DNA from 3 places in the Bacillus sp. PK3-037 genome. Region 3 is predicted to be linked to each of the others. Evidence: predicted binding sites of a transcription regulator. Region 3 holds the regulator's gene; each other region holds the start of a gene.

Region 1 (7,605 bases), 290 kb from region 3:
CAGCAAAACAGGCTTCCACCAAATTTGTGGTCCTCGGTCTCCTGCTGGGCATCTTGATGTCTGCAATGGACAATACGATTGTTGCCACCGCGATGGGCAGCATCGTAGCCGATCTTGGGAGCTTTGATAAATTTGCTTGGGTGACGGCATCCTATATGGTGGCGGTCATGGCTGGAATGCCGATTTACGGCAAGCTTTCCGATATGTACGGCCGAAAACGTTTTTTCCTGTTTGGACTTATTTTTTTCTTAATCGGGTCGGCTTTATGCGGCATTGCACAGACGATGAATCAGCTGATCATCTACCGGGCCATTCAAGGGATTGGAGGCGGCGCGCTCCTGCCGATTGCCTTTACCATTATCTTTGATTTGTTTCCGCCGGAAAAACGCGGAAAAATGTCCGGCATGTTCGGTGCTGTATTCGGATTATCCAGTGTTCTTGGGCCGCTGTTAGGCGCGATCATTACAGATTCGATCAGCTGGCACTGGGTGTTTTACATCAATGTGCCAATCGGTGCATTGTCATTGTTTTTCATTATTCGCTACTACAAAGAATCTTTGGAGCACAGAAAGCAGAAAATTGACTGGGGCGGCGCGGTTACCTTAGTCGTATCCATTGTATGCCTGATGTTCGCACTTGAGCTTGGCGGCAAAACATACGATTGGAATTCCATTCAGATCATTGGTCTGTTTATTGTATTCGCTGTTTTCTTCATTGCCTTTTTTATAGTGGAGAGAAAAGCGGAAGAGCCGATTATTTCTTTCTGGATGTTTAAAAACCGTTTGTTTGCCACAGCGCAGATTCTCGCTTTCCTGTATGGCGGAACATTCATTATTTTAGCGGTATTTATTCCGATTTTCGTTCAGGCGGTATACGGCAGCTCAGCGACAAGCGCGGGCTTTATTTTGACGCCGATGATGATTGGATCAGTCATCGGAAGCATGATCGGCGGGATCTTCCAAACGAAGGTCAGCTTCCGCAATTTGATGCTGATATCTGTTATCGCTTTCTTTATCGGCATGCTGCTTCTTTCCAATATGACGCCTGACACAGCACGGGTATGGCTGACCGTCTTTATGATGATTTCAGGATTTGGGGTTGGCTTTAACTTCTCCTTGCTGCCGGCGGCATCGATGAATGATCTTGAACCCCGTTTTCGGGGAACGGCCAACTCTACAAATTCATTTTTGCGGTCATTCGGCATGACCTTGGGCGTCACCATTTTCGGAACGGTGCAAACAAACGTATTCACAAACAAGCTGAGCGAAGGCTTCAGCGGCATGAAAGGCTCAGCAGGCTCAGGCGCCGCGCAAAATATCGGCGACCCGCAGGAGATTTTTCAAGCAGGAACACGTTCCCAGATTCCTGAGGTGATCCTGAATCGCATTATTGACGCGATGTCATCAAGCATCACATATGTCTTTTTGCTCGCTTTGATTCCAATTGTCCTCGCGGCGGTCACCGTTTTGTTTATGGGAAAAGCCAGAGTGAAAACAACAGCGGAAATGGCGAAGAAAGCAAATTAACAAAAAAGCAGTACATGGCTGACATGTACTGCTTTTTTCGATTACAACCCTAATCTTGCAAGAATAAACGTCCATATACAAATGATCAATAACAGAATCAGGCTGTACACCACTGTCCGTTTAAACAGTTTAGATTCCTTGCCAGTCTGTCCGACCGCTGCGGCGGCGATGGCGATAGACTGAGGAGAAACGAGTTTCGCCATCACCCCTCCCGCCGTATTTGCAGCTAACAGCAAATCAGAACCCGCACCGATCTGCGCTCCAGTGACAACCTGCAAATGTCCGAACAAAGCGTTATTGCTGACAACAGAACCGGTAATGAACACGCCGATCCAGCCGAGAACAGGACTGACAAACGGGAACAAATCTCCTGTTTTCGCCAGTGCCAACCCAATTGAAGAGCTGAGCCCTGCGAAGTTGGCCAGATTGGCAAACGCCATCACAAAGCAGATCGTGACAATCGGCATCCACAGTTCCTTCCCTGTCTCCTTCAAGCAACTGAAGCCATCCCGATAAGAGAAGTTTTTGCTGAACAGTCCTGTCACGATGACCGCGGCTAAAATCGCTGTACCGGTCGCTGACAGCAGATCGACTTTAAAGACTGCATCTAACGGCATGGCAAGTGGCGCAATCGGCGGCATTTTCATAATTTGCTGATGCAGAAAAGGCATTTTCAATAATAGTGTTGTCTGATATAACAGCCCGCCTTCTTGGAATAGCGCTTTGAAGGCAGGAAGGCTCCAGATTGTGATCGCGGCAGTTAAAATGTAGAAAGGAGACCATGCTTTCGCAATGTCAGCGGCACTGTATGCCTTTTTCTCACCAGTCTCGCCGGCTCCTTCCTCCCGGTAAATCTCTTTCGGCTGCCATTTGCGGAGGAAGAGCGCAAGTCCGCCCATGCTGAATAAAGCCGCCAAAATGTTTGCTAATTCCGGTCCAAGCACCGCCATTGTCAGTGTCTGAACCGCTGTATACACACCGCTCACAACCAACAGGGCAGGCCATGTCTGTTTGATTCCCTTCATTCGGTCTAATAGGAATACAAGCAGAAACGGAATCAAAAATGAGATCATTGGCAGTGTCCACATCAATGTCCGTGACAGCTCAAGAGCAGACAAATCACCAATCTGTGCCCCTGTGATTACAGGAATTCCAATCGCACCAAAGGCTCCAGAGGCTGCGTTCGCAATCAAACAGAGCGCCGCCGCTTTTAACGGTTTAAAACCAAGTTCGACGAGCAGCGCCGCACTAATCGCAATCGGAACACCAAAACCGGCCGCGCCTTCCAAAAACGCGTTAAAACAAAAACCAATTAATAATAGCTGTATTCTTTGGTCAGGCGAAATGCCGGCAATGCTGGAACGAATAATGGTAAATTTCCCGGTTTTCACTGCGATTTTATACAGCCACACCGCCATCAGAACGATGTAGCCAATCGGCCACAAACCGCTCCCGATTCCTAGTAAAACAGAAGAAATTGCTTTTTCAACCGGCATATGAAATGCCAAAACGGAGACGAAGAAACTGACGGCTAGGGTAAGAAATGCCGCAAGAATGCCTTTCATTTTAAAAACAGTTAAAGCCAAGAGAAAAAAGAGGATCGGAGTGAGCGCCACAAGTGCGCTCACATACTCGTTTCCAAACGGATCATACAACTGCTCCCACATTGACAATCAGCCCTTTACTCTATAGTTGCGATTAGTTGATCTTTTGTTCTGCAAAATGCGGTTTCAAGATGTTTTTAAGGACGCCGGCGCTGTGAAGGAACTGTTCTTTTTCTTTCTCATTTAAGTTCAGCTCAGTGATGCCTGCAACACCTCCGCGGTTTACGACAGCCGGAACACCGATGTATACGTCATCTGCGCCGTATTGTCCGTCCAAATATGTGCTGACAGTTAAAATGCTGTTTTCATTATGAAGAATGGCTTTAGTAATGCGGGCAAGGCTCATCGCAACACCGTAATAAGTCGCACCTTTTTTCTCAATGATATGGTAAGCGGCGTTTTTCACGTCATCTACGATCTGGTCAAGCTCCTCTTGTTTGTACGCATCGTTATTCTCAACGAGTTCACTGACTGGCACTCCGCCGACATTTGCGTGGCTCCAGACAGGAAGCTCTGTGTCACCGTGTTCTCCGATAATATGCGCGTGCACGTTTTGAGGGGCTGCGCCAAAGTATTCGCTCAGCATGTAACGGAATCTCGCAGAATCTAGTGTTGTGCCGCTTCCGATCACCCGCTCTTTTGGCAGGCCACTGAATTTCCATGTAGCGTAAGTCAGAATATCAACCGGATTTGTCGCGATTAAGAAGATGCCGTCAAATCCGCTCGCCATGACTTCATTGACGATGCCTTTGAAAATCTTTAAGTTCTTTTCTACTAATTCTAGGCGTGTCTCACCAGGTTTTTGGTTTGCTCCGGCGCAGATGCAGACAATATCAGCATCCTTGCAGTCTTCATATGTTCCGTAAGATGTTTTGACCGGTTGCGGCGCAAACGCCTTTCCATGGTTTAAATCCATTACATCGCCCATTGCTTTTTCTTTATTTAAATCAATGACCACAAGCTCATCTGTGATCGCTTGGTTAATTAACGCAAATGCATAACTGCTTCCAACAAAACCCGCTCCGATTAAAGCTACTTTATTTACACGTTCATTCATCATTTATCCTCATCCTCCAGTGTTTGTTTATCTTTGATGTTTGTTTGTGAAGTATTTCACATTTATATTGTGCAACATTTCACAAACTTTTGCAAGAGAAAAGATTTGTCTGATTTATGAACAAAAAAGAAACCATCTATGATGGTTTCTTTTGGGATTTTTCCGCTGATCGCTTGCCCTCACTGAGGAAGAGAACCGCTTAATCCAGAGTTGTTATATAAACCATTTTGCACATAATCAAAGCCAGGATGATTCTGGCCGGGCACTTGGGCACTGCTGCCATTATTAAAAATCACTTTGGCGTTGGTTGTATCCGTATCCGCAGGCAGCGTCAGTGTGTAAATTCCATCTGCATTCTTAGTCATTGCTTTACCTGGCCAAGACCCGGTCAATTCGATTGCCCGGCCTCCATCATGTTTATAGATATAAGCATTTACTTGGCCCCAATGATTCGGATTTTGATAGCCAATTGTTTTGGCCGCAGACGGGTCTCTTTTTACAAAGCTGTACTCCTGAGACCTCGTTACGCCATCACTGTTCGTTCCTGTTAACATGATGTCGTATGTTGTGCCAAATGGATCTCCTTTTCCGATTGTGAATTGGTCTCCATCCTTAAACGCTGTCTCTTGCCCATTATTGATTTGATACACGGCTTTTGCTGTATTCGCATCTGCACGCAGGGTGATCGTCAGTTGATCATTGAAAGAATGGGTTACCCCTGTTTTGACATCCTCAAGGAAGACATGAGGCGCATTTGCAATATCGTCAGGATAAAGAACAGCCACTGATCTGGCATTGATCGTGCCTGTCAGTTTACCGTCTGTTACTTGAAAGGAACCATCCCCAGCTTTATTATCATAGCTGCCATCAGGTAATTTCGTTGAAGCATTGATGCTGACAGATGAGGAACCTGCATTTGCCAACACAACACCTTTTGAGCCGCGCTGATTCATAAGTATTTGATTGTTTCCATTCGGATTCGATAGCTCCTCAGGCTGTCCGGCCATTACATTGTGAAATTGATTGATTGCAGTGATCACCTGATCTTTAAATAAGGCACTCCCGCGATCGCCTATTTGACTTTTTCCAGGGAACCTGACACCATTTCCTCCGCCCTCAGGTCTGGAAAGAAAAGAGGCGTGCTTCCTGAGCGGGAACCAATCACTGCCCAGCCCAAACGAATATCGTCATCACTCATCCATGTGGACTCTTCATCATCATTGGCATACGTATCATGTGATTCCACCCATGTGACTAACTTGTCGGCTGACACATCAGATGCATAATGGGAAATATTCGACACGCTCAGATTACGATTCTTTAAAGCGGACCTTATGGAATGTCCATAGTTAGATGCTGTCACATTCATATAATTCGCATATGCTCCATCTCTGGAGGCACTGTCTTGCAGGATTTCTCCGTATTGGAACTCGGCAGATGTATTCGTGATATTCGGCCAAAATTGGCTGCCGTAATTCCCATCATCGGGAAGCTCTATATGCTTGGCGGCATCATAGCGGAACCCGTCTGCTCCGTCATTCAATGCTCTTTCCAAGAAACCTTTCAGGTAGGCTTGCACCTCAGTATTCTGAGTATTCCAATCATACAGCCCAAGCAATGCATTTTGAGTGATGTCCCATCGGTCCGACCAATTTTTAATTTGTGTGTTTCCATGGGTCCAGTTTGGAATACGCTTAATCTCATCAGAAATCGCGCCATAATCGCTGGTGGTATGATTGACAACCGCATCAACAATGACTTTTACGCCATACTTTTCCGCGGCTGCACACATGTCCTTAAATTCTTGTTCAGTGCCTAAGTAACGGTTGCCGATTTGGTACGATGTCGGCTGATACAGCCAGTACCAGTTCCTCATGCTTTTATCTCCTTGGTTCCCTTCCTTTACTTGGTTAATTGGAGACGTCTGTATGGCTGCATAGCCCGCATCACGAATCTCTTTCATATTTTGCGTTAACGTATTGAATGACCAATTCCATGCATGAAGGATGGTCCCGTTTTTGACCGATGAATCGGTCACCTCATTCGATTTGTTTGCAGTTTCAGCGTTTGCAGCCGCCGGGCCTGACAAAACCAAATGAAACAGCAATAAAAATCCGGCGAATAACGGCAGTAAAGAGGTTTTGAATCGTTTTTTAAACATTTTTGACACTCCTTATTTGATTTTTGAAGACTGACTGCGGAGTCAAAAATTCCTCTTACTCTTTCTTCAGCTTCCTCCTTTCAATTATTGTGAAGACTGGAGAATTATGTTAACGCTTACATCTCAACTTATCACACCCTCTCTATCAAAGCAACGCGGCAGAGTGAATTCAAATCTATATTCCTATCAAATAAAAAGACTTTTTTCTCTTATAAACAAAAAAAGAAACCACCATCAAGATGATTTCTTCTTTACTTCTTCTTTTACCGCTCTTCTGTAAGCCAGCTTCACAATCACATATCGAAGCAGAAACAGAATGCCGCCGCAGACGATAAAAAGAAGGATCATTTTCAGCCAAGCGAAGAATGTATGGGGAATCCCCCTGTCGTACATCGTAAGCACCACTACCGCAAAGGCGACAGCTATTGATTCTATGAATTGCTGCTTCACCCGTTTATGCAGTTCTTCCTCGGTGTCTATTCTCGGCATCAGCATTCCAGAAGCTGATGCCCTGATGCAGTAATATAAGATGATAATGAACAAAAACACAAGGCTCGAGACCCATTCTTTAAACGGAAATTCAAACATAATGCCGCGGATGATCACATCCAGGAGCGCAAACGCCCCGGCTAACTTGCCGATCTCCGACCAGATCTTTTGTTCTTTTTCTTTTACTCTCTTATTTTTCCCATTCACGCCTGAAAGTCTGTTATGCAGATTATTCATGACCTTCCTCCCGCACTTTTACGAATGGCTTATGGCTTACATGTTACAATAACAGCCCGCGCTTCTGCAACGAATAAATGAAAAGCCCGCCGTACAAGCCGGCGGGCAGCAATGTTTAAAACGGCCCCCAATTGATCAGGACACCGATACAAATAAACACAAGCCCGATTAAGAACCAAATCAGAGCGAGCGGCAGCATAAACCGAAGCCACTTGACGTACGGAATTCCGCTGGCGGCAAGCACTGCCATCAAAACGCCGGACGTCGGGTTCACACAATTGACGACCCCTTCTCCAAGCATAACCGCTTCCACCGCGACCTGTCTCGTGATGCCCATCAAATCAGCGAGCGGCGCCAGAATCGGAATGAATACAACCGCTTCGCCCGATCCTGAAGAGATGAGAAAATGAAGCAGGGCGCTGGCGATATACATGCCGATTGCGCCTGCCATCGGACTGAACCCGTCCAAAACCGAAGCCAAAGCATTGACGACTGTATCCAGCAGCTTCCCATTTTCAAGAATGACAGAAA
Region 2 (7,605 bases), 1.1 Mb from region 3:
TGAACAATCAATATTTAACGAAGCTGATCCCGTCTGTATTGGAAGCGGGAGACGCGTATGGAGAAACAAACATCGGAAACGGCGAACGCGTTCAAGTGGAATTCGTATCTGCAAATCCGACGGGGGACCTTCACTTAGGCCACGCGCGCGGTGCGGCTGTCGGCGATTCCTTGTGCAATGTGCTTGCAAAAGCGGGTTACGATGTGAGCCGCGAATACTACATTAACGATGCCGGAAACCAGATTAACAACCTGGCGCTTTCTGTGGAAGTCCGTTACTTTGAAGCGCTTGGACTGGAAAAACCGATGCCGGAGGACGGCTACCGCGGCGAGGATATCATTTCAATCGGAAAGCGTCTCGCTGAGGAATACGGCGACCGTTTCGTGAACGAAGAAGAAAGCGAACGCCTCGCATTTTTCCGTGAGTACGGTTTGAAATACGAGCTGGAGAAGCTTCGCGTAGACTTGGAAAACTTCCGCGTGCCGTTTGACGTGTGGTATTCTGAAACATCACTGTACCAAAACGGAAAAATCGATAAGGCGCTGGACGCGCTGCGTGAGAAAGGCCATGTCTATGAGGAAGACGGTGCGACCTGGTTCCGTTCCACAACGTTCGGAGATGACAAAGACCGCGTACTGATCAAAAAGGACGGCACATACACATACCTGCTTCCTGATATCGCCTACCATAAGGACAAGCTTGACCGCGGCTTTGATAAGCTGGTCAACGTATGGGGCGCCGACCACCACGGCTACATCCCGCGTATGAAAGCGGCAATCGAAGCGCTTGGCTATGAAAAAGGAACGTTGGAAGTAGAAATCATTCAGCTCGTGCACCTTTACAAAAACGGCGAGAAAATGAAAATGAGCAAACGGACGGGGAAAGCGGTAACGATGCGCGACCTGATTGACGAAGTCGGCCTTGATGCCGTGCGTTATTTCTTCGCGATGCGCAGTGCTGATACGCATATGGATTTTGACTTAGATCTTGCGGTATCAACATCTAACGAAAACCCTGTGTATTATGCGCAATACGCACATGCCCGCATTTGCAGCATGCTTCGCCAAGGGGAAGAGCAAGGACTTAAGCCGGCGGCAGATCTTGATTTCAGCCCTATTCAATCAGAAAAAGAATATGACCTGCTGAAAACAATCGGCGGTTTCCCAGAGGCAGTGGCGGAAGCGGCGGAAAAACGAATTCCTCACCGTGTGACGAATTATATTTATGACTTGGCTTCAGCTCTGCACAGCTTCTATAATGCGGAGAAAGTCATCGACCCTGAAAACGAAGAGAAAAGCCGTGCGCGCTTAGCTTTAATGAAAGCAACACAAATCACGCTGAACAACGCGCTTCAGCTGATTGGCGTATCGGCTCCGGAAAAAATGTAATGATGATGTAAGGACAAAGTCTTCGGGCTTTGTCCTTTTTTTTTATGAGGAAAACGTGTGATGTATTTCACAATCCTGTTTGCCGAGTTTTTGTATGATAAGGCTGATTATTGAATCAGTGAAAGGGGCAAGCCGAATGATTAACCGTCAACACTTTCAATTATCGCTGCAGTCATTAAGCTTGGTGGCAGGGTTTATGGTTTGGGTGCTGATTTCGTCACTTATTTCCCAAATCACATTAGATATTCATTTGAGCAAAGGCGAAATCTCCCTGGTAACGGCCATACCCGTTATATTAGGATCGCTTCTCCGCATTCCGCTGGGGTATTTGACCAACAGGTTTGGCGCGCGGATCATTTTTATGATTAGCTTTATATTGCTTTTATTCCCTGTATTTTGGATCAGTATGGCAGATTCCCTGTTTGATTTAATCGCGGGCGGTTTTTTCTTAGGGATTGGGGGAGCCGTTTTTTCCATTGGGGTTACATCTCTTCCGAAGTACTATCCTAAAGAAAAACATGGCGTTGTAAACGGTATTTACGGTGCCGGGAATATCGGAACCGCGATCACTACATTTGCAGCTCCCGTGATTGCTCAAGCGGCGGGGTGGAAAAGTACGGTGCAAATGTATATGGTTCTGCTGGCTTTATTTGCTTTGCTGCACTTTTTCTTCGGTGACCGGCATGAGAAGAAAGTGAAGGTGTCCGTAAAGACTCAGATCAAAGCCGTTTACCGAAATCATGTGCTGTGGTTTCTGAGTCTCTTTTATTTTATTACGTTTGGCGCCTTTGTCGCTTTTACAATCTATCTGCCAAACTTTCTTGTTGAGCAGTTTGATCTAAGTCCTGCGGATGCCGGGCTGCGGACGGCAGGTTTTATTGCTGTATCCACGCTGCTCAGGCCGGCGGGCGGGTGGCTGGCTGATAAAGTGAGTCCGCTCCGCATCCTGATGTTTGTCTTTGCAGGCCTGACATTATCGGGCGTCATCCTGTCGTTTTCGCCGACGATCGGCATTTACGCCTTTGGGGCGTTAACGGTTGCGGTGTGCTCCGGGATTGGAAACGGGACGGTTTTTAAACTGGTTCCTTTCTATTTTTCTAAGCAGGCGGGAATCGCCAACGGAGTTGTGTCTGCCATGGGCGGATTAGGCGGCTTTTTCCCTCCGCTGATCCTGGCGAGTGTATTTCAGGCGACGGGACAATACGCCATCGGATTTATGGCGCTTTCGGAAGTAGCGTTAGCAAGCTTTGTCATTGTCATATGGATGTATTGGCAGGAAAGAATGAAAACACACACAGAGAGAAGCGGGCACAGCGTAAACTGACGGGCCGCCGGCGATGGGGAATTCACGAGATTGTAAGTTTTTTCTGAAAAGCGCAAATGATTTCACGTTACAATAGATACACAACGTGACTTTTCTTCGAGGTGAGCTCATGAACTTTCTCTCTGTTCGAACATCTGATAAGGATCTTATTTCCAGTGATCTTCATCAATTGCTGGAATCCATCAGCACAAAAAGAAAAATCGAAAAACACACATACCTGTTTCGAGAAGGAATGGATGCAGAAGAGCTTTATCTGATTCAGTCAGGACTCATTGAAATCGGGAAGCTGACGTCTGACGGCAAAGACCTGACGCTTAGAATCTGCCAAAAAAATGATATTGTCGGTGAATTAACACTTTTCACAGAAGAACCGAGATATATGCTCAGTGCAAAAGTGCTGGAGGATGGCGAAGTGCTCGTCATCAATAAAAGCAGACTTGAAAAGGAACTTATCCACAACGGTGCTTTGACATTTGAATTTATGAAATGGATGAGCACCCATTTGCGCAAAATTCAATCCAAAATCAGAGACCTTCTTCTTCATGGCAAAAAAGGGGCGCTCTACTCCACCCTCATACGCTTGTCAAACAGCTATGGGGTGAACCGGAGTGACGGCATTCTCATTAACATTGCCCTGACAAACCAGGATTTGGCGAAATTTTGCGCGGCTGCAAGAGAGAGCGTCAACCGCATGCTGAGTGATCTCCGCAAACAAGGGGTTATTTCAATAGAGGATTCCGGAAAGATTGTACTGCATCAGCGGGACTATTTACGGTGTGAGATTGAGTGCGAAAATTGCCCGTTAGAGATTTGCAATATTGATTAAGAGGAAACAAGGACAGCAATATGTCCTTGTTTTTATCTTGTTAGCCAAATACACATGATGGCGAAAAAGAAGCTCGCATTGACGATTTCAAGAATGCCGATCGTTTGAACAGGCCACTTCTTTCCATGAAAAAACCATGCACGCAAACTGCTGGGGATAAAGGCGAGAACGGCCCATCCACCTCCGAGAGCTGCGGAAAGTAAGGGGAGGATCAGGTGATAGCCCCACGACCAGTAAGCAAATACTCTATTATTCTTCTCCCGGATCACCGACTTCACATAAAATGAACTTCCGATAAAAAACAAAGCAGATTGTGCGAAAATAAACCATGCCCAGCCGTCAAGAGTCTCCGTCCCCAGCCAGCAGCTGGCGAGTCCGCCTGTACAAAAGAATAAGACGCCCGCAAAATCATTCAGCAGCGCTCGTTCATTTTTTTGCCGGGCATAATACACATGAATGAGAAACAGCGGCAGCAAAGAAAAGGCAAGCCAGATAAAAGACGGCTTATGGATGACGGCGGCAAGCAAAAAGCTGCAGGCTGGAAAACTGTAAGAAAATATCCACTTTTGATAGGGTTTGATTTGTTTCTTTTTTAATGCCAGCGTAATAGGATAAACAGCCAAATAAAGAAAAAGCCAGCCTAAAAATAGGGGGATATGCCAAAGAACCGCTCCTCCCTTCACCATACCGAGGCAAAACGGAATCAGCAGCATGGCCCAAGCGCCGTGCTGCTTCGGAATAAGCGCCTTCATCGAAACACTCCTTTCTTGTTTCATTATAAAAGCAAAAATACCGCCAATAAGTGACATTCATCATATCATCTGTGAAATACATCACTGCTGTCATGGATCGGCCGGGCTACACTAAAGCTATCCTTAGCACAGGAGGCTTCCCTATGAATCAGTGTGACTATTTATTTTTTTTGAAACAACTTCCTATGTTTAATGAAGTGCCTCTATCCATTGTCGAAACATTGTTGAATAACGGGACGTTTATCCGCGGTTCATGTGATCAGGATCCATCTTTTCTCCATTCTCAATCCATTTATATTGTATTAAAAGGCAGTATTCGTTTTATTGACAGCAGGCTGCCTGAAGGGTCGCAAACCGTGGCGCTGTGGGAAAAAGGCGATGTGTTTCCGATTGATGAAAAAGGCGGGATGTTCTTATCTCCATTCATTTCAGTCCGAACATCCGAAGACATTCTTATGCTCAATATCCCTTTTTACATATTAAAGAAAATCATGTCCTATTATCCGCAGCTGCAAATGAATTTTCTGGTGATGCTCCAGCAAAATGTCTTTTTCTCTTATGAGCTGTTTTTGCGATATATGCATAGATCTCAGGACGAAAACGCTGAGCCCGATTCCTAAAAGGAACCGGGTTTTTTGTTCGATATTTCAATTCCTTCTTCCTCATGTGAACTTTCTGTGAAAAAAGGGGAGTGTGTGACATAGTTCACAAGGAAACATCCTGCCTCTGTATATAGTGAACTTAGAATACCTGACTCGGAAGGAGTGAAATATTCATGAAAAAAAAGAAAATGAGTCCGTTGTTTAGGAGATTAAACTATTTCTCTCCTATTGAGCATCAATCAAATAAACATAGCCAAACAACCTATGAAGATCGTGATTGGGAGAATGTATACAGAAACAGATGGCAGTACGATAAGGTCGTCCGCTCCACCCATGGTGTCAACTGCACAGGGTCCTGCAGCTGGAATATATACGTGAAAAACGGCATCGTCACGTGGGAAGGACAAAACTTGAATTACCCATCAACCGGACCGGATATGCCTGATTTCGAACCGAGAGGCTGTCCGCGAGGGGCCAGTTTTTCATGGTATATCTACAGCCCGCTGCGTGTGAAATACCCATACGTGCGCGGTGTCCTGATCAATTTGTGGCGGGAAGCATTGCAGGCTCATCAAAATCCTTTGGAAGCATGGAAATCGATCGTTGAAAATCCGGATAAAGCGAAGTCCTATAAACAGGCGCGGGGAAAGGGCGGCTTTGTGCGCGCTGAATGGCCGGAGGTGCTGAAGCTGATTTCTGCTTCTCTGCTGTATACGGTTATAACATACGGCCCTGACCGGAATATCGGGTTTTCTCCGATTCCGGCTATGTCCATGATCAGCCATGCGTCAGGCTCGCGGTTTATGTCTTTGATTGGCGGCCCTATGCTCAGTTTCTATGATTGGTATGCGGATCTTCCCCCGGCATCGCCGCAAATCTGGGGCGACCAGACAGACGTCCCGGAAAGCAGTGATTGGTACAACTCAGGCTATATCATCACATGGGGCTCCAATGTGCCGTTAACGAGGACGCCGGATGCGCATTTTTTGGCAGAAGCCCGCTACAAAGGCGCTAAGGTCATCTCAATCAGCCCCGATTTCGCGGAATCCTCTAAATTTTCGGATGACTGGCTGAGCATCCGCCAAGGAACAGACGGCGCGCTTGCGATGGCGATGGGGCATGTGATCCTGCAGGAGTTTTACGTTAATCAGAAGACAGAGCGTTTCATAGAGTACGCAAAGCAATATACGGATTTCCCATTCTTTGTCACTCTAACTAAAGAGGATGGCGTGTATACGGCCGGGCGTTTTCTTCACGCGAAGGACATCGGGCGGCAGACGGGGCATGATCAGTGGAAGCCTGCGGTGTGGAATGAACGTACAAGCGCATTCGCGATCCCGCAAGGAACAATGGGCTCCCGCTGGGACGCCCAAAAGAAATGGAACCTGCACATGATAGATGAAGAAACAGGCGAATCGATTGAACCCCGGCTTTCGGTGCTCGGCATAGAGGACGAAATCGGCACGGTTCGAATCCCTTATTTCTCAAATGAGGGAAACAGAGTGCTTGAGCGAGACCTGCCTATTAAAAAACTGGTCCTGGACAATGAAGATGTCTATGTCACAACCGTATTTGACTTGATTTTGGCTAACTACGGCGTGAATCGGGGGATCGGGGCAAAATCAGCCTGCTCGTATGACGATCCTGAGCCGTTTACGCCAGCCTGGCAGGAGCAGGTGACAGGGATCAAAAAAGAGATGGTCATTAACATTGCCAGGGAATTTGCCCAAAATGCGATCGATACAGAGGGCCGTTCGATGATTATTGTAGGAGCGGGCATTAATCACTGGTTCAATTCCGATACGATATACCGCGCTGTGTTAAATCTTGTGTTATTGGTAGGCGCCCAAGGTGTTAATGGCGGAGGCTGGGCTCATTATGTGGGACAGGAAAAACTCCGCCCTGCTGAAGGCTGGCAGACGATCGCCAACGCTAAGGATTGGGAGGGGGCGCCAAAGCTGCAAAACGGCACTTCCTTTTTCTATTTTGCGACTGACCAGTGGCGCTACGAGGATCAGCCGGTCAGTGACTTAGCATCTCCGATCGCGGCATCCTCCCGCTACAAGCATCACGCCGACTACAATGTGCTGGCGGCAAGACTCGGGTGGCTTCCGTCTTATCCGACATTTGATAAAAACGGAATTGATCTGTACAAAGAAGCTGAAAAAGCGGGGGCGAAGACAACAAAAGACGTTGCTGACTATGTGGCCCGCCAGCTTCAAGAGAAAAAACTGAAATTTTCCATTGAAGATCCTGACAATGAAGCGAATTTTCCGAGAAACCTGTTCGTGTGGAGAGCGAATCTGATCTCCAGTTCGGGAAAAGGGCATGAATATTTTCTCAAGCATCTCTTGGGAACGACGAACGGCTTGATGAATGACGACAGCGACAGCATCCGTCCTGAAGAAATCAAGTGGCGCGAGCAGGCACCGGAAGGAAAGCTCGATTTGTTAATCAATCTCGATTTTCGAATGGCCGGTACCGCCTTGTATTCCGATATCGTGCTTCCAGCGGCGACATGGTATGAAAAACACGATCTCAGCAGCACTGATATGCATCCGTTTATCCACCCCTTTGCCCCGGCTATTTCGGCTCCTTGGGAATCGAAGTCGGACTGGGATATTTTCAAGGCTTTATCAAAAGCCGTCTCCGATCTCGCGGACGAAGTTGATATGAAGCCGGTAAAAGAAGCTGTCGCCGCACCGCTCCTTCA
Region 3 (7,605 bases):
GATGGACGACGCCCAAATCACAAATATAGCGATTAAACCAGAGTATAGGGGCCAGTCTTTAGGAGAAGCACTTTTTCGTTCAGCTCTCGAGCTTTGTAAAGAAAAAGAGGCGAGGCGGCTTTCGCTTGAAGTGAGGGTTTCCAATCACCCTGCTCAAAGTTTATATAAAAAGTTCGGGATGCAGCCCGGCGGAATAAGAAAGAACTATTATACTGATAACGGGGAAGATGCGTTAATTATGTGGGTGACGATAAATGAATGAGCAAAAAGATCTTTATATATTAGGAATCGAAACGAGCTGCGATGAAACGGCAGCAGCTATTGTCAAAAACGGAACAGAAATCGTCTCGAACGTTGTGGCCTCTCAAATTGAAAGCCATAAACGATTCGGAGGGGTTGTGCCGGAAATTGCATCAAGACATCATGTGGAGCAAATCACTTTAGTGATCGAAGAGGCTTTCCGTAAAGCAGACATGACATACTGTGACATAGATGCGATTGCAGTTACTGAAGGCCCGGGATTGGTGGGAGCACTGCTCATCGGGGTAAACGCCGCTAAAGCATTGAGCTTTGCGCATCAGATTCCGTTAGTTGGAGTCCATCATATAGCGGGCCATATCTACGCAAACCGTCTGGTAGAAGAAATTGTTTTTCCAGCGCTTGCATTGGTCGTTTCCGGCGGCCATACGGAATTGGTTTATATGAAAGAACACGGTTCATTTGAAGTGATCGGGGAAACACTCGATGACGCAGCAGGGGAAGCGTATGACAAAGTGGCGAGAACGATGGGTCTCCCGTATCCAGGCGGACCGCAGATTGACAAGCTTGCGGAATCAGGGAATGACACTATTCCTCTGCCTCGCGCATGGCTTGAAGAAGGTTCTTATAATTTTAGCTTCAGCGGGCTGAAATCAGCTGTGATCAATACGCTTCATAATGCGGCTCAAAAAGGACAGGAAATTGCGCCGGAAGATCTTTCTGCCAGTTTTCAGAATAGCGTCATTGATGTCTTAGTGACAAAAACGGCACGCGCTGCAAAGGAATATGGTGTCAAACAGGTTCTTTTGGCCGGAGGAGTAGCTGCAAACAGAGGACTCAGAGCTGCGTTACAGAAGGAATTTTCCCAGCATGAGGGGACAGCGCTCATCATTCCTCCGCTATCCTTATGTACAGATAATGCTGCAATGATTGCTGCGGCCGGTACAATTGCTTTTGAAAAAGGGATTCGCGGATCATATGATATGAATGGCCAGCCTGGTCTTGAACTGACTTCTTACCAAGGTCTCACGACATAATGGCGTGAGGCTTTTTTATTGTTATTAACAGATAATTCTCAATTTATCCACATATCTGTGAGTAATTATAGAGATATAGATGGATAAAGGGGTTGAGAGACTGTTAATAAAGTGGATAAATTCAGAATATTTTGTGGATACTGTGTATAAACCGCTTTCTTTGTTTGCTTATAAGGTTATTTTCTGTGGATAAAAAGCACCTCTAAAAAAGAGGTGCTTGACTTTTTTAATCTTCTTCTGTGGATAGTTCTTCCCATTCTGATAATAGGTTTTCCAATTCTTGATTGAGTTTCTCGTTGTCAGCGTGGATGGCTTGTACCTTTTCATGGTCCTGATATACTTCCGGATCACAAAGTAATTCATCATTGTGACTGATTTTTTCTTCTATGGTTTGAACTGTCGTTTCAATTTCTTCTATGCGTCTGAGTCGTTGGCGTTCTTTCTTTTTCCATTCTTTTTCTTCCTCATAAGAACGTTTAGAGTCGGATTTCATTGCAGCCGTGGCTTTTTCAGTTTCCTCTTGCTGTTTCATTTTCTCCAATTCCAGCTGCTGTGTTTTTTTCTCTGTATAATAATCGTAATCTCCGAGATATTCTTCAATATGGTTTGGAGAAAGCTCATATACCCTTGTTGCGATTCTGTTAATAAAATATCTGTCATGTGAGACAAATAACAATGTGCCCGGATAATCAATCAAGGCGTTTTCGAGAACTTCTTTGCTGTCTAAGTCAAGATGGTTCGTCGGCTCATCAAGAATGAGAAAGTTAGCTTTTTGCAGCATCAGCTTTGCCAGGGCCACTCTTGCTTTTTCGCCCCCGCTTAGGGAATGGACGGGTTTAAGCACATCATCCCCGGAGAATAAGAAATTTCCGAGGCACGTTCTGATTTCTTTCTCTTGAAGCTCCGGATACTCGTCCCACAGCTCATCAATGACGCGTTTAGAGGAAGTCAGCTCAGCCTGTTCCTGGTCATAGTAACCGACACTGACATTTGAGCCGTATGCTATTGTTCCTTGATCCGGCTTCAGTGTGTTTATTAATGTTTTCAGCAGGGTTGATTTTCCGATTCCGTTGGGACCTACAAGAGCGGCGCTTTCTCCTCTTGTAAGCCTAAACGACACATCTGTCAGAAGCGGCGGCTGGTTTTCATAGCTGATGGTCAGGTCCTGAACCCGCAGGACCTCGTTCCCGCTCTGTTTTGTAATATCGAAATGAAAATTTGCTGATTTTTCGTCGCCGAGCGGTTTTGACATGACGTCCATCCGTTCAAGCTGTTTCCGGCGGCTTTGTGCTCTTTTTGTCGTTGAGGCTCTCGCCAGATTTCGGTCTACGAAGTCCTGAAGCTTGGTGATTTCATCCTGCTGCTTTTCATACATTTTAATATCTTTCTCATACTGCGCGGCTTTTTGGTCGAGATAAGCGCTGTAGTTGCCGTGATACTTTTTGCTTTCCGCTCTTGATACCTCGTACACCTGGTTCACCACTTTGTCTAAAAAGTAGCGGTCGTGAGAAACAATCAGAATCGCGCCTGAATAGCCTTGTAAATAATGTTCAAGCCATGTCAGCGTATCAATGTCCAGATGGTTGGTCGGCTCATCTAGAATGAGAAGGTCAGGCTGTGTTAACAGAAGCTTACCCAAAGCCAGTCTTGTTTTCTGACCTCCGCTCAGGCTTTGCACCTGTGTTGAATCGTCAAAATGGCTGAAGCCGAGACCGTGCAGCACAGATCTGACATCTGCTTCATATTGATAGCCGCCTTTATCTTTAAATTCCTGCTGAAGGCGGTCGTAGGTTTTCATGATGCCTTCCAGTTCACTTGGGTCAGCTGCCGCCATTTTTTCTTCTATGTTTCGCATTTCTTTTTCCATCGCTTTTAAGTGATCAAAAACAGTCAGCAGCTCTTCTTTTATGGTAAGCTTAGAATCCAAGCCGGTATGCTGGGCCAAATAGCCCATTGTGATATCTTTCGGCTTGATCATTTCACCCTTTTCATATGAAAGGTGACCTGCGATAATTTTAAGGAGTGTAGATTTCCCAGCGCCGTTTCTTCCTACAATTGCGACGCGATCACGGTTTCTGACTTCCAGCTTTATATTGTTTAAAATAGTATCAGCACCAAATGATTTGGAAAGCTGATTAATTTGTAAGATCATCATATTATTTCACCTCTGCTATAATAAGTTAAGTGTAGCTTATGAACCAGAACTCAGCAAACAATACATTGGCCGAATAAGACATAGAGAAGAAAATAGTGTATGATCTGTTTAAGGAGAGTTTTTACTATGAATGGATTTTCTCATTTTAATGAACAGGGCAGAGCCCAGATGGTGGATATCAGCGAAAAATCTTCGACTGTCCGTACTGCGGCGGCTGTATCAAGCGTACACATGAAGAGTGAAGTGTACGAGAAAATAAAAAGCCATGATATCGGCAAAGGAGATGTACTTGCTGTCGCTCAGGTTGCGGGTATTATGGCTGCGAAACAAACATCAAATATCATTCCGATGTGCCATCCGCTATCCTTGAGCGGGGTCGATATTTCGTTTGACTGGAAAATAAAAGAAACAGAAGTTATACTTCATATAAAAGCACAGGTCAAAACGAAAGGGAGTACAGGTGTGGAAATGGAAGCGCTAACTTCTGCATCGGTGTGTGCCCTTACTGTTTACGATATGTGCAAGGCGCTTGATAAGGGGATGGTCATCGGCCCTACCTGCTTGCTGGAAAAGACAGGCGGAAAAAACGGTGACTTTAAAAGAGAACTATCCGAGTATAATTTGGAGGACCAAAAATGAATAAGGATCAATCAAAAATTCCGCAGGCGACGGCAAAACGGCTGCCGCTTTATTATCGCTTTTTAAAGAATCTGCATGCGTCAGGAAAACAGCGTGTATCATCCGCTGAACTCAGCGATGCCGTAAAGGTTGATTCTGCCACGATTCGCAGGGATTTTTCCTATTTTGGAGCTCTTGGCAAAAAAGGATACGGATATAATGTCGATTATTTGCTGTCATTTTTCCGAAAAACGCTGGATCAGGATGAAATGACAGACGTTATCTTGATTGGTGTCGGAAACTTAGGAACAGCGTTTCTTCACTATAATTTCACAAAAAATAATAACACAAAAATTTCTATGGCTTTTGATATAAATGAGAGTAAAATAGGAACTGAGGTAGGCGGTGTGCCCGTCTTTAACCTTGATGATCTTGAACAACATGTAAAAGGCGAATCAGTTGCCATTCTGACAGTGCCCGCAGTTGCGGCTCAGTCGATTACTGACAGATTGGTTGCGTTGGGAATTAAGGGTATTCTTAATTTTACGCCGGCCCGTTTGAATGTGCCGGAACACATTCGAATTCATCATATAGATTTAGCTGTAGAGCTTCAGTCACTGGTTTATTTCTTGAAGCATTATTCTGTTTTAGAGGAAATCGAGTAACCGGAAAGGAGGAGCCCAAATATGCCGATCGGTCCTGGAAGCCTTGCTGTTATCGCAATCGTTGCTCTGATTATCTTTGGTCCCAAAAAGCTGCCTGAGTTGGGAAAAGCGGCTGGAGACACACTTCGTGAATTCAAAAACGCTACTAAAGGATTAGCGAGTGATGATGAGGAAAAAAAGAAAGAGAATCAGTAAGTTAGGATGACACAAATGAAAGTGAATCAAATGTCGCTGCTGGAGCATATTGCGGAGCTTCGAAAACGATTGCTGGTTGTGGCGCTGGCGTTTGTCGTTTTCTTTATCGCGGGATTTTTTTTAGCGAAGCCGATTATAGTGTATCTGCAAGAAACGGATGAAGCGAAGGAGCTCACGCTCAATGCGTTTAATCTGACAGACCCGCTTTATGTGTTTATGCAGTTTGCGTTTATCATCGGGATTGTCCTGACTTCGCCGGTTATTCTTTATCAGATTTGGGCTTTTGTGAGCCCGGGCCTCTATGAAAAGGAGCGCAAAGTAACGCTCAGCTACATTCCGATCTCTATTTTGCTGTTTTTAGCGGGTTTATCTTTTTCCTATTATATTTTATTTCCTTTTGTTGTCGATTTTATGAAACGGATCTCTCAGGATTTGAATGTCACTCAGGTGATTGGAATTAATGAATATTTTCATTTTCTTCTGCAGCTGACGATTCCGTTTGGACTGTTGTTTCAAATGCCGGTCATCCTTATGTTCTTGACAAGGCTTGGAATTGTGACACCGATGTTCTTAGCGAAAATCAGAAAGTATGCGTACTTTACGCTGCTTGTGATTGCTGCTCTGATTACACCTCCTGAGCTTTTGTCTCACATGATGGTGACTGTTCCGCTCTTGATTTTGTATGAAATCAGTATTTTAATATCGAAGGCTGCCTATCGAAAAGCGCAGAAAAACAGTACTGCCGATCAGGACGTTTCTTCTTAGCCAACATAAAAAATCCATTTCTCATAGAAGAGAAATGGATTTTCTTTATTTCTGGTTCTTCTTTATTTTAAATGAAAAGGCGAACATCTTAAAAGAAATGCTGATATTGTATGCAGCGAATACCATCAGCAGGATGGAGTAAAATGACCACATGCTGCCTGGCGAGCTTGCGGCGAGATAAGTAAAGATGCACCCTACGGCAAAGTAGATCATTCCCCACACTATCGGGTTTCTCATGAAAATAATCCTCCAATAATCAATTGCATTTGTGTGCTTTGCTGTTCAAGGTATTTCTGAACAGGCTCAAGCTGCATGATGACGACGAAAGTATTCATCATTACATGGGCGAAAATCGGCACCCAAATCCGTTTGGTTCTCGCATATAGAAATGCAAAGGTAAAGCCCATTGCCGTATACAGCAGAAGGTGCGTTAAATCCGCGTGAACAATTCCGAAAATAATGGAGCTGATCAGTCCGGCAATAAAGAAATTCGTTTTTTCGTACAGCGCGCCGAAAATGATTTTTCTGAAGATGATTTCTTCTAATATTGGCCCGATGATAGAAGAAACGATAATCATGAGCGGGACTGCCTGGATCACATCCAGGATGGCTTTTGTATTTTCTGATTCTCTTCCGATGCCAAATACATAATATTCAATAGAACCGGCTATTCCCTGAGAGAAAAGGGCTATGAAAAACCCGGCTATCGCCCAAAGGATTGAAAGTCCGACCGAGTCTTTCTTTTCGTTCCGCAGCGTAGTTTTAGGCGCGGTTCTGAGAATGAGCAATACAACAATCAGACAGGCAATAAAACTGATGACGGACCATAATCCCTGCGCGTACAGCAGATTTTCTTTTGTGGGCTGTCCTCCCGCATAACCGAATTTAAATAACAAGGGAATCGCGATTACTGCTGAAAACTGCATGATGATATATGTCAAAATAATAAACCAATACTGTTTTCTCAAATGGTATGTACTCCTTTGTTTAAATGGGTTTCTTTTGTCTACAGCTATTGTAACATAATTGAATCGGGGGTGAAAAAGCCAAGGGATATCTGAGCTGAAAAGAATGATGTAAGCGTGAAAAATTTTTTATCTTATCACTTGAAATTGGAAGTGAGATTCTTTATTATAAGAATTGTGTTAGCACTCTTTAGTGTTGAGTGCTAAAATTACATATTCATACTATTGAGGAGGTTATTACATTGTTAAAGCCATTAGGTGATCGCGTTGTCATTGAACTCGTAGAATCTGAAGAAAAAACTGCCAGCGGAATTGTGTTACCGGATTCTGCAAAAGAAAAGCCGCAAGAAGGCAAAATCGTGGCAGCTGGTTCAGGTCGCGTGTTAGAAAGCGGAGAGCGCGTTGCTTTAGAAGTAAAAGAGGGCGACCGCATTATCTTCTCAAAATACGCAGGTACTGAAGTGAAATACGAAGGTACTGAATACTTAATCTTACGTGAAAGCGACATTTTAGCTGTTATCGGCTAATTCTTAAATAAACAAATACTTAAAAATTCGAGGAGGTTTCGTACACATGGCAAAAGATATTAAGTTTAGTGAAGAAGCTCGCCGCGCAATGCTTCGCGGTGTTGATGCACTTGCTGATGCTGTAAAAGTAACTTTAGGACCAAAAGGACGCAACGTGGTTCTAGAGAAAAAATTCGGTTCTCCGTTAATCACTAATGACGGTGTAACAATCGCTAAAGAAATCGAACTTGAAGACGCGTTTGAAAACATGGGTGCTAAGCTTGTAGCTGAAGTAGCCAGCAAAACAAACGACGTTGCCGGTGACGGTACAACAACTGCGACAGTTCTTGCGCAAGCAATGATCCGTGAAGGCCTTAAAAACGTAACAGCAGGCGCTAACCCTGTAGGCGTGCGTAAAGGTATGGAACAAGCTGTAAACGT

The links. Region 3 encodes Rex, which represses fermentation and respiration genes when NADH is low (regulators of the CRP and FNR family bind a similar motif). Its sites were predicted from a motif close to TTGTGAAATATTTCACAA; they were not measured.
Region 1: M1D69_RS19435 (L-lactate dehydrogenase) is a predicted target of Rex. The motif match lies at 4,232-4,249, and genes of this name have one in related genera.
Region 2: M1D69_RS02260 (nitrate reductase subunit alpha) is a predicted target of Rex. The motif match lies at 4,984-5,001, and genes of this name have one in related genera.

What each region holds. Positions count from the first base shown of each region.
Region 1 covers NZ_CP096408.1:3,781,665-3,789,269, forward strand. The annotation lists gene bmr3 (multidrug efflux MFS transporter Bmr3) at 1-1,526, shown strand, start outside; gene M1D69_RS19430 (L-lactate permease) at 1,568-3,193, opposite strand; gene M1D69_RS19435 (L-lactate dehydrogenase) at 3,225-4,190, opposite strand; partial or broken gene amyE (alpha-amylase) at 4,367-6,348, opposite strand; gene M1D69_RS19445 (DUF6773 family protein) at 6,583-7,074, opposite strand; gene M1D69_RS19450 (YfcC family protein) at 7,190-7,605, opposite strand, start outside.
Region 2 covers NZ_CP096408.1:425,272-432,876, forward strand. The annotation lists gene argS (arginine--tRNA ligase) at 1-1,388, shown strand, start outside; gene M1D69_RS02240 (nitrate/nitrite transporter) at 1,525-2,712, shown strand; gene M1D69_RS02245 (Crp/Fnr family transcriptional regulator) at 2,822-3,538, shown strand; gene M1D69_RS02250 (YwiC-like family protein) at 3,571-4,290, opposite strand; gene M1D69_RS02255 (Crp/Fnr family transcriptional regulator) at 4,434-4,910, shown strand; gene M1D69_RS02260 (nitrate reductase subunit alpha) at 5,066-7,605, shown strand, end outside.
Region 3 covers NZ_CP096408.1:3,489,686-3,497,290, reverse strand. The annotation lists gene rimI (ribosomal protein S18-alanine N-acetyltransferase) at 1-262, shown strand, start outside; gene tsaD (tRNA (adenosine(37)-N6)-threonylcarbamoyltransferase complex transferase subunit TsaD) at 255-1,295, shown strand; gene abc-f (ribosomal protection-like ABC-F family protein) at 1,522-3,450, opposite strand; gene moaC (cyclic pyranopterin monophosphate synthase MoaC) at 3,577-4,089, shown strand; gene M1D69_RS17935 (redox-sensing transcriptional repressor Rex) at 4,086-4,733, shown strand; gene tatAY (sec-independent protein translocase protein TatAY) at 4,755-4,928, shown strand; gene tatC (twin-arginine translocase subunit TatC) at 4,935-5,693, shown strand; gene M1D69_RS17920 (DUF4305 domain-containing protein) at 5,739-5,930, opposite strand; gene M1D69_RS17915 (CPBP family intramembrane glutamic endopeptidase) at 5,927-6,661, opposite strand; gene groES (co-chaperone GroES) at 6,901-7,185, shown strand; gene groL (chaperonin GroEL) at 7,232-7,605, shown strand, end outside.